Regions from separate parts of the Chryseobacterium sp. P1-3 genome, predicted to be linked through region 2. Evidence: riboswitches for the same ligand, from Rfam matches in the RefSeq annotation. Region 2 holds a riboswitch; the other holds the start of a gene.

Region 1 (6,411 bases), on a different contig from region 2:
ATTCCTTCAAGGCCCCATTCTGTGACCGTATCCGTTTTAGTTCTGGTCTTGAAAACAGGACTGATTCCCAGGTAATCAGATACAGCAGCCTGTTCGTTTTTAAGCTGGGCCAGATATTCAACAGAATAACCAATCATTTTATCCTGAAGATGAGGTCGTTGTCTCAGCTGGGTAGGAGGAGTATCATTATTACCAACATGAATGCCGGCTGCATTTACCTTTTCTGCAACTTCAACACAATCATTAATTATCAATGGGATATTATATTTATGGGTAATTTCAATAAGTTGCTGAGCTTTTCGGAGGAATAGTTCCGTGTTATCATTTTTTTCCCGCAGTTGGATGAGATCTACACCTCCGAGAATTGCCTGTTCAGCAACGGTCAGAAAATTCTTCCCCATACAGTCGGCTTGTGAAATGACCAGGTATAATTGATAAGGAAAAAAAGCAGTACTCATTTTTGCTCTATTTTTAAATGCGCAGTAAACTCTTCTTCTGTTATATTGTATAGTTTATCAATCAGAAGCATTTGCAGACTTCCCGGTCCCGGGCTCTCTTTTGCAGCCAGTTCCCCGGCAATCCCCAATAGACTCATAGCAGATGCCACAGCAAGGGTTTTATCTTCTGCAACACCTGTAAAAGCGCCTATTAATGCAGTAGCAGAGCAGCCTAGCCCTGTTACTTTAGTCATTAGCGGATGTCCGTTTCTAATAAAGAACTGATCTTTTGAATTAAGGATAATATCTGTTTCACCGGATATACAGACAATTGTGTTGTACCGGCCGGCTAATATTTGACCGGCATCAATAGCTTCGTTGCTTTGAGCAGTACTGTCCACACCTTTGGTTACTGTGGTATTGATGTTAGCCAGGGCAATAATTTCAGAAGCATTCCCTCTGATAACAGCAGGGCGATATTGCAAAAGCCGTTGTAAGGTTTGATCACGGAACGAAGTGGCACCGGCACCTACGGGATCCAGAACCCAGGGTTTTTGCATTGTATGAGCTGCTTCGGCAGCGATAAGCATAGATTCAGCCCAGTATTCATCAAGAGTTCCGATATTAATAACTACCGAATGGGCAATATGGGCCATTTCCCTGATTTCAGATCGGGCATGGGCCATAACCGGGGAAGCTCCCACAGCCAAAAGAGCATTGGCGGTATTGTTCATCACTACAAAATTGGTAATGTTGTGAACGAGCGGTGACTTTTGTTTTACAAGCTGGACTTGTTGCCAGAGAGTTTTTTCCATTGTTATCATTTAAAAAAAAATAGCTTTAGGAAAAATCCGGAACAAAAGTACATTTACAAGGAATGTAGATTTGCTTTTCCCTACGTCGGTGTAAGCCGTATCAGGTTCGAAGGGACTCTCTCAATTCTTTTCAGAATACCCCTAAAGCAAAACAAATGTATAAAAATTATAACAATGGTAAAAGGAATTTAAAGAAGACCTTATTATCTTTCCACAAGCTCTTTTACCTGTTCACCATAAAAATCGGTTTCCGTAGTCCTGATTTTTAAAAGCTCATACCACTTTCTGAAAGCACCGATAAAGACAATCAACATCAAAACCATTGCGGTAACGGCAAGAGCTGCCAATAAATATTGTTCCTTCGGAATGTAAATGGTCGTTACCTGGATGTAACCAGCCCAAAATGTGATCCCAGCCATGAAGACTCCCGGAATAGCAGCACACAAAGCATATCTACCCCTGTTCATCCTGATGAGCATCGTAGTGCAAACGATTAGTCCACACGCGGCCAGCAGCTGATTACTGATTCCGAATAACGGCCAGATACTGCTTACATTTCCTGTATACACCAGATATCCCCAGGCAAAAGTGAAAAGAAGACTGCTGATGATAATTCCCGGAATCCAGTTTTTATCATTGAATTTAGGAATAACAGATCCCAGCATTTCCTGTAAAAAAAATCGTCCTACTCTTGTTCCTGCATCTATCGCAGTAAGGATGAATACCGCCTCAAACATGATGGCAAAATTATACCAATAGGCTGTTAACTGATCCATATAAGGAATCTTGTTAAAGATATGAGCCATACCCACAGCCAGGGAAACGGCACCTCCGGTTCTCCCATGCAGATCAATGCCTATTTTTTGCGAGTAATAATCAATATCTACTCCGTGAAGAGCAGGATGAGCAGCAAGGAAAGCATCATAGGATTCTTTAGGAGTATTAATAGCAAAATAATCACCCGGCATTAATGTACAGGCAGCTATTAAAGCCATAAGGGCAACAAAACCTTCTACAAGCATAGCTCCATACCCCACAAAGAGGATTTCTCTCTCTTTATTAAGCATTTTAGGGGTTGTACCCGTAGCAATGACAGCATGAAATCCCGATATGGCACCACACGCAATGACAATGAAGATAAATGGAAGCACAGGACCGCCTATGACTGGACCTCCTCCGTTAATAAATGCTGTAAGGGCAGGCATCTGTATGGTGGGGTGAATAACGATTACTCCTACAGCAAGCATAATGATTGTCCCGATCTTTAAATAGGTTGAAAGATAATCTCTGGGAACAAGCAGCAGCCATACCGGTAATACGGAAGCTAAAAAGCCATATAACGGAATCGCAACTGAAATGGTTTTAATATCCCATGAAAATAAATTGTTCATAGCAGGGTTCTGCATCAGGCTATGCCCGCCAATAATCCCGGCAATCAGAAGTATACCTCCCAGAATACTGGCCAATAGGACACTGTTCTTTTTATAACGCATAATCAGGCCCATAATAATGGCAATTGGCATGGTAATGACCACCGTAAACAGCGACCAGGAAGCCTCATGCATGGCATTGATACAAGCTAATGACAACCCTGCTAATGTGAGAATAAGAATGAACAGAATGGCAAATCCGGCCACAGTACCTGTTGCCTTGCCAATTTCTTTTGAAGCAATTGTTGCCAGACTCTGTCCTTTATGTCTTACAGAGGCAAATAAAACCACCATATCATGTACACCACCACCCAGAACGCATCCTATCAGTATCCATAAAGCACCTGGAAGATAACCGAACTGAGCAGCTAATACGGGACCTACAAGAGGGCCGGCAGCAGCAATTGCCGCAAAATGATGGCCAAACAGTACATTTTTATTCGTAGCAACATAATCTTTACCGTCTGCAAATTCTACAGCGGGAGTTGTATGCTGATCATTAAGCCGGAGTACTTTATTGGCAATGAAAATTCCGTAAAAACGGTAGGCAATCGCAAAAAGGAGAACAGATGCGAATATCAGCGTTAAAGCATTGATATTATTTAAAAAATCCATATCGTTTGTTTTGGTGATGAATAATTAAAAGGATTGGCTGTATTATTAAAAATAATTTAACATTGAGCCAAGTTAATTATTTTATACATTAAAACAGTTGATATGTATATCAATTTAGCAAATTTGATACATTGTATAATTATTTATGATTTATCTGTATGGTTTTTAAGTGTTTATCTGTGGTATTGTGTATACAGATTATTTCTTTTGAGAAACTATAAAGTCAACCATTTGATCCGTAAGGTTATCCAGGTAAGCCTTATCAGTTGTATTGAAGCTGTGTACTCCATTATCAACGACAATTAAAGAAGTCTGGATTTTTGCTCTTTTTAATTTCCGGTAGAGCTTTTTTGACTGGCTTAAAGGAACTACTTTATCTTTATTTCCCTGGACAATTAAGGTGGGTACTCCGGCAGAAGTATAGCTGGCAGGAGAGATGGTTTTTAAATATTCAATGGCCCTTTCCTGATCCTTTTTGATATTATAACCGGAAAGTGCTTTTACCAGATTTTGCTGCAGGTTAACAATCTTCTTTGAAATCCGTCCAATCATAAAAACAGGAATTGTGCCTAGTCTTGTATGGAAAAGTTTGTTTAGGTCAACCGGACCGTAATGGTCTATAACGTAGTTTACCTTTGCTGAATAAGAAGAAAGCTCAGGATTTCCTGTAAAAGCTTCATCAGGAGTATAAGCTGCAAGAAGTGACAGGTGCGCTCCGGCAGAAGCCCCGAATAGCCCTATGTTATTGGTGTCAAAATTATATTTTTCCGCATTTTTTCTTACCCATCTTATGGCATCTTTGGTGTCTTCCAACGGGAGTGGGAAGTGGGTGCTGCTATTCAGGAGAGTATAGTTGATGCTGATAACCGCATACTGCCTGGCTATCAGTTTGGCAATAGTTGTTTCCAGATAGTTGTCTGCATATACAATCTTATCACCTTCTACCCATCCTCCTCCGTGAACGTAGATCAAAACAGGGAATTTTTCATTAGAAGCTGTTTTAGGGGCATAAATATCAAGTGAAACAGGAACTCCTTTTTTATTGACTGTATACTCTATATTTTCCGTAACCAATGCTATTTCAGGAAGTAAAGAGCTCTTTATCCGTGGCGCTTCAGGAGCTTGTGAAAAATTTTGTGAAAAAAATAAACTAGAATAGTTTAAAAGAAAAATAAAAAACAAATTTGTAACAAACCTGTAATTTAAAATATTGTTTAGAATTGATTTCATAAAATTTTTTTAAGGAGTGTGTTACTTTACTAACTCCTCAAAAAGCTTACCAAAAGTAGCATTCAGATCTTTGGATTTTCCGGGATGCGGTCTTGAAGTTTGTATTACAGCACTTCTTACAGCCGTAAGCCAGCGGAAACGTTCAGGAATATCCAGCAGAGCAATAGGGCCTCCGTCTCTTTCCCCATTGGCTATTTTCTGAAAGCTTGCCAGGTTCTGGATAATATCTTCATAATCCAGCTTACTGTGCATCAGTTTAAATTTATCCGGACACAGATAAAATTCAACCCGGATGAATTTTTCTTTTTTGGAAAACATTATCAGTCCGATATTGAAAAATTCTTCTCTCTCAACTTTCGGTACCAAGCGTATTACCGCATATTCGTATATTTTATCCTCTTGCATTTTTAGCTTCGTTTACAAAGATTTGAGAATGTTCTAGCCGGGTTTTCATAAACTGAAAATAAATCTCACGGATTTCATCGGGCGTTTCATCAGCGTCATTCCAGTGTAACCAGTCTTCAGGAATTAAATTGACAATTTCCCGGAAAAGATTATCATTCAATACCGTATGGGCAAACTGATCTGCTTCGTCCAGCATTGTAGCTTTTGGGAGAAGTACATGATCCTTCACATATTTGAATGGTGTCTTGGCTGCTGTGTCAAAATTTTGCCATGAATGATGAAAATAGAACGAAGCCCCGTTATCGATGATCCATAGCTCTTTATGCCACATCAGCATATTGGTATTTTTAAAAGTACGGTCAATATTGGTGATAAAAGCATCCAGCCAGACAATTTTTGATGCCAGAAGAGGATCCACACTTACTCCCGGATCATAGGTAATTGATCCGGAAAGGTAATGCAGCCCGAGATTTAAACCTTCTGAAAACTTCAATAGATCCTGGATCTCTTCATCTGCTTCTGTTCTGCCAAAATCTGCATCAAGATTCACAAAAACCAGCTCAGGGATTTTCAGGCCCAGTGCTTCGGCTATTTTTCCTCCTAACAGTTCTGAGATCAGCATTTTTACTCCATGGCCCGCACCACGGAATTTCAGGACATATTTGAAGTCATCATCAGCTTCTGCCAGTGCTGGAAGAGACCCTCCCTCTCTCAGCGGCAGAATGTAACGCATCACGGTTACAGTTCTTAAATTCTGCATGAGGCAAAAATAAGGTTATTTTTTGATAATTTTTTTCATTAATTTCGGTTAAAATTAATTGAGCCTGATATTATGAATCTGACTATTAAAAAGAATATACCTCTTGAAAATCCCGAAACAAAAACATTTTTTGCAGATAGTTTTTATTTGGAGAATGAACAAAAGTTACCATTGGTAATCTTTGTTCACGGATATAAAGGCTATAAAGATTGGGGGGCATGGAATATAATGGGAGAAAAATTGGCAGAAGCAGGTTTTTTCTTTGTGAAGTTCAATTTTTCCCATAACGGGACAACGGTGGAAGATCCTTACCACTTTGCGGATCTTGAAGCATTCGGAAATAATAACTATTCCAGGGAACTCTCAGATCTTGGGGTTGTAATTGATCATTTTATCCGGCATCCGAATGTTGATGACCAAAAGGTAATTCTGATAGGACACAGCAGGGGAGGGGGAATTTCTATCATTAAAACTTTTGAGGATGAAAGAATCAATGGGCTGATCACTTTAGCCAGTGTAGATACATTGGAGCGTTTTCCTGTGGGGGAGGCTTTTGAAAATTGGAAAAAGGAAGGAGTATATTATGTTCTGAACGGCAGAACCAAACAGGAAATGCCTCATTATTTCCAGTTTTATGAAGATTATGAAAAAAATATACATCGTTTTGATGTGGAAAGAGCGACAGAAATGGCCAAAGCCCATATGCTTATTATTCACGG
Region 2 (6,411 bases):
ATTATGAATGTCATTTTCACAATTGTTATAGAGCCTTTGCAGACGTTCAGGTAGTTATCCAGGCTAACAACTTTTTCACCGTTCATAATAACATCGGAAGAAGGAGTAAAGCTGTTGGTGTCATCAGCAATAGCGATTCCTACGTTACTCTGCTTCAATGCCCCGGCATCATTAAGACCATCACCAAGCATTGCTACTTTCATATGCTGATCCTGAAGGTTTTTGATATAGTTCAATTTGTCTTCCGGGCTTTGATTAAAAGCCATTCCCTGGTAATTAGGAATAAGCTCTTTCAGCTGGCTTTCTTCGGAGGAATTGTCCCCGCTCAGAATGAATATTTTGTATGGAGTAAGCTTTTTAAACAGGTCTTTCAGCTTCGGACGGTATTCATTTTTAAAAATGAATTTACCCAAAAACTGGTTGTTTTTGCTAATGTATACGGCCGTTTCCAGGTTTTTAGGCTCCTGATTGTTGTAACGGGCGGAACCTATTTTGTAAATGTTCCCCCTGATATGGGCTTCGTATCCTTTTCCGGAGATTTCTTCAAACTTTTCAACAGGGAAGTAGTCATCATTTACCTCAATAAACTCGTATAGGGATTTTGAAAGAGGGTGGTTTGAATTTTTCAGTAAAGTCTTAATATTCAATAAATCAAATTCCTTAATCTCGGTACCTTCATACCTGATGTTTGATTTTTTTCTGTGCGTAATAGTCCCTGTCTTATCAAAAACAATAGTATCCAGTTTTGCAATTTTTTCTATTGTTAAAGTGTCCTTTACATAAAATTTATTTCGCCCTAAAATCCTCATAATATGCCCGAAAGTGAATGGTGCAGACAGGGCAAGAGCACATGGGCAGGCAATAATCAGAATAGCGGAAATAACCTGGAACATTTTTTCAAGATCGATAAATGCCCAGTAAATCCCTGAAATTAATGCGATACCTAAAATAATGAAGGTGAAGTATTTACTGATACTGTTGGTTAATGTATCGAGTCCTGTTTCATGCTTTTTAAAGGCTTCCTTATTCCAGAGCTGGGTAAGGTAACTCTGGTCAACATCTTTAATAACTTCCAGCTCTAAAGAAGAACCTATTTGTTTACCTCCGGCGAAAATTTTGTCTCCCGGCTGTTTGCTGATGCTTTCACTTTCTCCGGTGATAAAGCTATTGTCGATATTTCCTTGCCCATTGATCAGAATCGCATCTACCGGGATGATTTCCTGGTTTCTAACTAAAATCCTGTCTCCTACCTTTATCTCTGAAAGAAGGATGTTTTCCTGTTTTCCGTCAAAGTCTACCTTTGTTACAGCAATGGGGTAGAAGGATTTATAATCTCTGTCATAAGAAAGAGCGCTGTAGGTTCTTTTCTGGAAGAGTTTACCCATCAGCATAAAGAATAAAAGGCCACAAAGGGTATCGAAATATCCGGGGCCATAATCGGTTGCCACTTCATAAATACTCCTTCCGAAAAGGACAAAGATTCCCAATACGATAGGAACATCAATATTCACAATCTTGTTTTTTAAACCGTACCATGCAGATTTATAGTAATCTGAGGCGGAATAAAACACAACAGGACATGCCAGTAAAAACATCAGCACCCTGAAAAGGCCTTTATAATGTTCCATCCAGTAGTCTTCTCCGCCCACATATTCAGGAAAAGCAAGGAACATCCCGTTACCGAAAGCAAATCCTGCAATGGCAAACTTTACAAGAAGAGATTTGTCAAGATGATCCACATTTTTTTCAGCGGTTTCAAGGCTGATCACCGGTTTGTATCCTAAATTCGTTAGGAAATTAGCTAATTCGCTTAATTTTAAATCGTTATGATTGAAAGAAATCTGTAAGGTCTTTCTGGTGAAATTGACCTGGGAATATTTGATATGTTTGTTCAGTGTATGAAGGCTTTCCAAAAGCCAGATGCATGAAGAACAATGGATTACAGGGATTTTAAATGTGACAAGACTGGTGTTTCCTTCCGAGAAGTCTGTTATTTTCTCAAAAAATTTCGGGGGTATCCAGGTAGTCAAACTGCCCGGAGCTGTCATCACTTGGCCGGATTCCGGCTCCCTTATTCAGTTCGTAGAAATTGCTTAAATTATTTGTATTCAGAATCTCATAAACAGACTTACAGCCGTTGCAGCAGAAAGTCTTTTCATCAAACAAAATTCTTTCCTTTTCTATACCTTGACCACAATGAAAACAGTTCTCGCTCACCACCCTAAAATATTGAAGTACAAAATTATAACAATTTTTTTTTGTTTATCGAGTTAAAAAGTTCTATTTTTGTGATAAATATCATATAAAATGCCGCAGGAACAACAGATAGCAATTGAAGAGAGGTTCGCCAGAGTTTTTAATGATAAATCATTCAAGGAAAGACTTTCTAGCGCAGATTTTGAAAAATACATTAATGGCAAAAAGAAACTGAGTTTTCAGAAACATGATACCATCTTTGAGGACGGAGAAACTCCCAAAGGAGTATTTGTTCTGGAGAAAGGTGCTGCCAAACTTTCTAAATCCGGGGCGTTCGGGAAAGACCAGATTTTAAGATTTATCAAAGAAGGAGATATCATCGGCTATCGTTCCCTGCTTTGCGGGGAAAACTTCCAGGCAAAAGCCGAAGCGATGACAGACATTGAATGTGTATTCTTACCTGCAGATATTTTTATGTATCTGCTGGAAGTAGATCCGCAGCTGTCTTTCGTAATGCTTCAGAAAATTTCTTATGAACTTGGAGAATCCTCCAATACCATTACCTTCCTTGCACAGAAAACAGTAAGAGAAAGATTAGCGGAAATTTTATTGCTCCTGGAACAGAAATTAGGAGTAGATCCCGAAGGATTTATTAAAATCTCCTTAACAAGGGAAGAAATTGCCAACATTATCGGTACTGCTACAGAAAGTGCCATCCGTTTGATCTCCGAATTTAAACAGGATAACCTGATTGAAGTGGATGGAAGAAATATTAAAATTCTCAATCACGACAAACTCATGAAACTCGGTCACGTAGTTTTATAAAAATTATACAAAACTTAAGTCGGCTCAAGGCCGACTTTTTAACTTTTAAAAATAGATAAATTATGTCTGTTCACTCTGAAATTAAAAAAGTTACGACTGAAACCTTGCGTAAAATGAAATTCGACAAGGAAAAAATAACAATGCTTACCGCTTACGATTTTACCACGGCAAAGATGGTAGACGCAGGAGGAGTAGATGCTATTTTAATTGGTGATTCTGCAGCAAATGTAATGGCTGGTTTTGAAACTACATTGCCCATCACATTAGATCAGATGATCTATCATGCTCAAAGTGTGGTAAGAGGTACCGACAGAGCTTTGGTGGTAGCAGACCTGCCATTCGGAACTTATCAGAGCAACCCCGAAAAAGCTTTGGAATCTGCAGTAAGAATGATGAAAGAAGGAGGTGCCCATGCCGTAAAAATTGAAGGAGGAAAAGAGATTTCAAAATCTATTAAAAAGATTATCAATGCCGGAATTCCTGTAATGGGACATTTGGGATTAACTCCCCAGTCAATTTACAAATTCGGGACCTATAAAGTAAGGGCAAAAGAAGAAGCGGAAGCAGAAAAACTGGTTGCCGATGCGCAGCTTTTGGAAGAATTAGGGTGCTTTTCTATTGTTTTGGAGAAAATTCCGGCTGAACTGGCTAAGAAAGTAACGGAAAGCATTTCCATCCCAACCATCGGGATTGGTGCCGGATCTCACTGCGACGGACAGGTGCTTGTATATCATGATATGGTAGGGATGAATAAAGGCTTCAGTCCTAAATTCTTAAGAAGGTATCTTGACCTTTATACAGAAATTACAGGAGCTGTATCTCAATATGTGAAAGATGTAAAAAATGTGGAATTTCCAAATGAAAACGAAAGTTACTAATTAATGCAAAATCAACAACAATCTATTCAGGGAATATTATCTATTGCAGCATTGGTTTGTCTTGCTATAGGATGGTTTAATTTATTTTCTCCTGAAATCAATCATCTTCTTTCCAGAAAAGTCTTTTATGTACTAATTGGAGCAAGCTTTTTTATCCAGGCACCCCTGCTTATCAATAAAAATTTTGTTTATGCCATGTATGCTGCAGCAGCGATATGCGTGATAGGAGCATTTCTTCCTGAAAGTTCAGGATTATCCAGCCTGAAAACCATCGGGCTTCTTGCCGGGATTATCCTTTCATTAACGAACAGAAGAAGATAAACGGATAAAATGAAGGAACAAATTGTCTATGAAGACAACCATCTTCTGGTAGTCAACAAAAAAGTCGGTCAGCTTGTACAAGGTGATAAAACCGGCGATGAATCGCTATTAGAAACTGTAAAAAAATTATATAAAAATAAGAGATGCTAAGCCGGGAAATGTTTTTCTCGGCCTGGTTCATCGTATAGACCGTCCTACTTCGGGTCTGGTGATTTATGCTAAAACATCCAAAGCGCTTTCCCGGCTGACCCAGATGGTGAAAAACCGTGAGATTAAAAAGACGTATTGGGCTGTGGTAGCAAAAGAAATGATTCCGCAAAGTCAAAGGTTGGTTCATTACTTAAAGAAAAACGAAAAGAATAATAAAGCGATTGTTTTTCCCAAAGCTACAGAAGGGGCAAAAGAAGCAATTCTGACATACCATGTAATCAAAGCCCTGGATAATTACCTGCTTTTGGAAGTTGACCTTGAAACCGGAAGACATCACCAGATTCGTGCTCAGTTATCTAAAACAGGGGTTCCGATTAAAGGAGACTTAAAATATGGATCACCACGTTCCAATCCGGATGGAGGAATCAATCTTCATGCAAGAAAACTGGAATTTATTCATCCCGTTACTAAAGAAAAAATTGAAATCGTAGCTCCTGTACCACAAAATGATCCTGTATGGAGAGCATGTGAAGAATAAAAAAGAAAGTCTGTTCGGGATAAATATTGGGCTTAATCATGGCGTGAAGCTGGAAGCGGGGAGCTTGAAATAATAAAGGCCGCAAAGGACAATTTTTATCTTTTTTAAATTAAAAAAATAATTGTATCATTAGTCATTAGTAGTTAAACAGAAAGGATTTTCTAACTCCTTTTCTTCCAGTGTTTATACTAATTCCCCTAATCCGAAGCCATCTTGAATCTATAATAAAAATGTTTTCACCATTTTAAACTTTCTGCTTCCATCATCCCGCTTCCATCACTACAAAAAATTTTGTCCATTCTCAAAAAATAACTAACTTCGTCCCATACTTTAGGGGTGTCTGTGTTTACAGACTGAGACTTTACCCTTTGAACCTGATCTGGATCATACCAGCGTAGGGAAAAGTAGATGACTTTGCTGTACATTCTATTGTACAATCATAGCCATTCCTAAAGTGTATTTAAAATTATTAGGAATGGAACTTATCATCAACCACACCCGAAAAACATTTGATGTACTTCCCGAAAATCTGGAAGCATTACTGGCTATGGAATTACCTGGAAAGAAAAAAGGGATTGCTGTAGCGCTCAACAATCGTATTATTCCACTGGCCGCCTGGCCAGAAACATTTCTCAAAGACAAAGATTCAGTTTTAATTATCACTGCCACTCAGGGCGGTTAGTTTTCATATTTAAATACCCAAAATCATGGCTCACTCTATTACATGTTCACCATTTCCGAACTCAAAAAAGATTTATGTTGAAGGAAAAATATACCCTATCAATGTAGCAATGCGTGAAATACAACTTAGCCCGACTAAGCTTTCCAATGGTACTCTGGAGCATAATGCTCCCGTAACGGTATACGATACATCAGGTCCCTATACGGATGAAAATGCAAATATTGATATTCAGAAGGGACTTCCGAGAATAAGAGAACAATGGATTCTGGACAGGAATGACGTAGACATCCTGGATGGAATTACTTCAGAATACGGGAAAGCGCGTTTGGCAGATTCCCGACTTGATGAACTTCGCTTTTCTTACGATCATAAACCTAAAGTGGCCAAAGAGGGAAAAGAAATTACCCAATTGTATTATGCAAAGCAGGGAATCATCACTCCAGAAATGGAATATGTGGCGATCAGGGAAAACCAGCGTATAGAACAGCTTGAAACAGTTTCTGAACAGATGGCTTTCCAACATCCGGGAAACAGCTTCGGTGCTCATACTCCCAAAAATAAAATTACACCGGAGTTTGTGAGAGACGAAATTGCTGCAGGTCGGGCGATTATCCCCAATAATATCAATCACCCCGAAAGTGAGCCGATGATTATCGGACGGAATTTTTTGGTGAAAATCAATGCCAATATCGGGAACAGTGCTGTTTCATCCAGTATTGAAGAAGAAGTAGAAAAAGCAGTGTGGGCCTGCCGTTGGGGAGCAGATACCATAATGGACCTTTCTACAGGTAGAAATATCCATGAAACGAGAGAATGGATCA

What was found. Region 2 has a riboswitch for thiamine pyrophosphate ahead of thiS (sulfur carrier protein ThiS). Riboswitches for the same ligand answer to the same signal wherever they lie in the genome.
Region 1: it holds a riboswitch for thiamine pyrophosphate, as region 2 does, so the genes downstream of both, thiM (hydroxyethylthiazole kinase) here and thiS (sulfur carrier protein ThiS) in region 2, are expected to answer to the same signal.

What each region holds. Positions count from the first base shown of each region.
Region 1 is NZ_JPEQ01000019.1:60,782-67,192, reverse strand. It holds gene thiE (thiamine phosphate synthase) at 1-458, opposite strand, end outside; gene thiM (hydroxyethylthiazole kinase) at 455-1,252, opposite strand; TPP riboswitch at 1,313-1,405, opposite strand; gene HX13_RS20120 (carbon starvation protein A) at 1,456-3,297, opposite strand; gene HX13_RS20115 (alpha/beta hydrolase) at 3,496-4,527, opposite strand; gene HX13_RS20110 (DUF3037 domain-containing protein) at 4,549-4,932, opposite strand; gene HX13_RS20105 (HipA family kinase) at 4,919-5,692, opposite strand; gene HX13_RS20100 (alpha/beta hydrolase family protein) at 5,765-6,411, shown strand, end outside.
Region 2 is NZ_JPEQ01000003.1:103,768-110,178, reverse strand. It holds partial or broken gene HX13_RS02540 (heavy metal translocating P-type ATPase) at 1-2,217, opposite strand, end outside; gene HX13_RS02535 (Crp/Fnr family transcriptional regulator) at 2,308-3,021, shown strand; gene panB (3-methyl-2-oxobutanoate hydroxymethyltransferase) at 3,084-3,899, shown strand; gene HX13_RS02525 (hypothetical protein) at 3,903-4,220, shown strand; partial or broken gene HX13_RS02520 (RluA family pseudouridine synthase) at 4,230-4,908, shown strand; TPP riboswitch at 5,231-5,326, shown strand; gene thiS (sulfur carrier protein ThiS) at 5,384-5,590, shown strand; gene thiC (phosphomethylpyrimidine synthase ThiC) at 5,616-6,411, shown strand, end outside.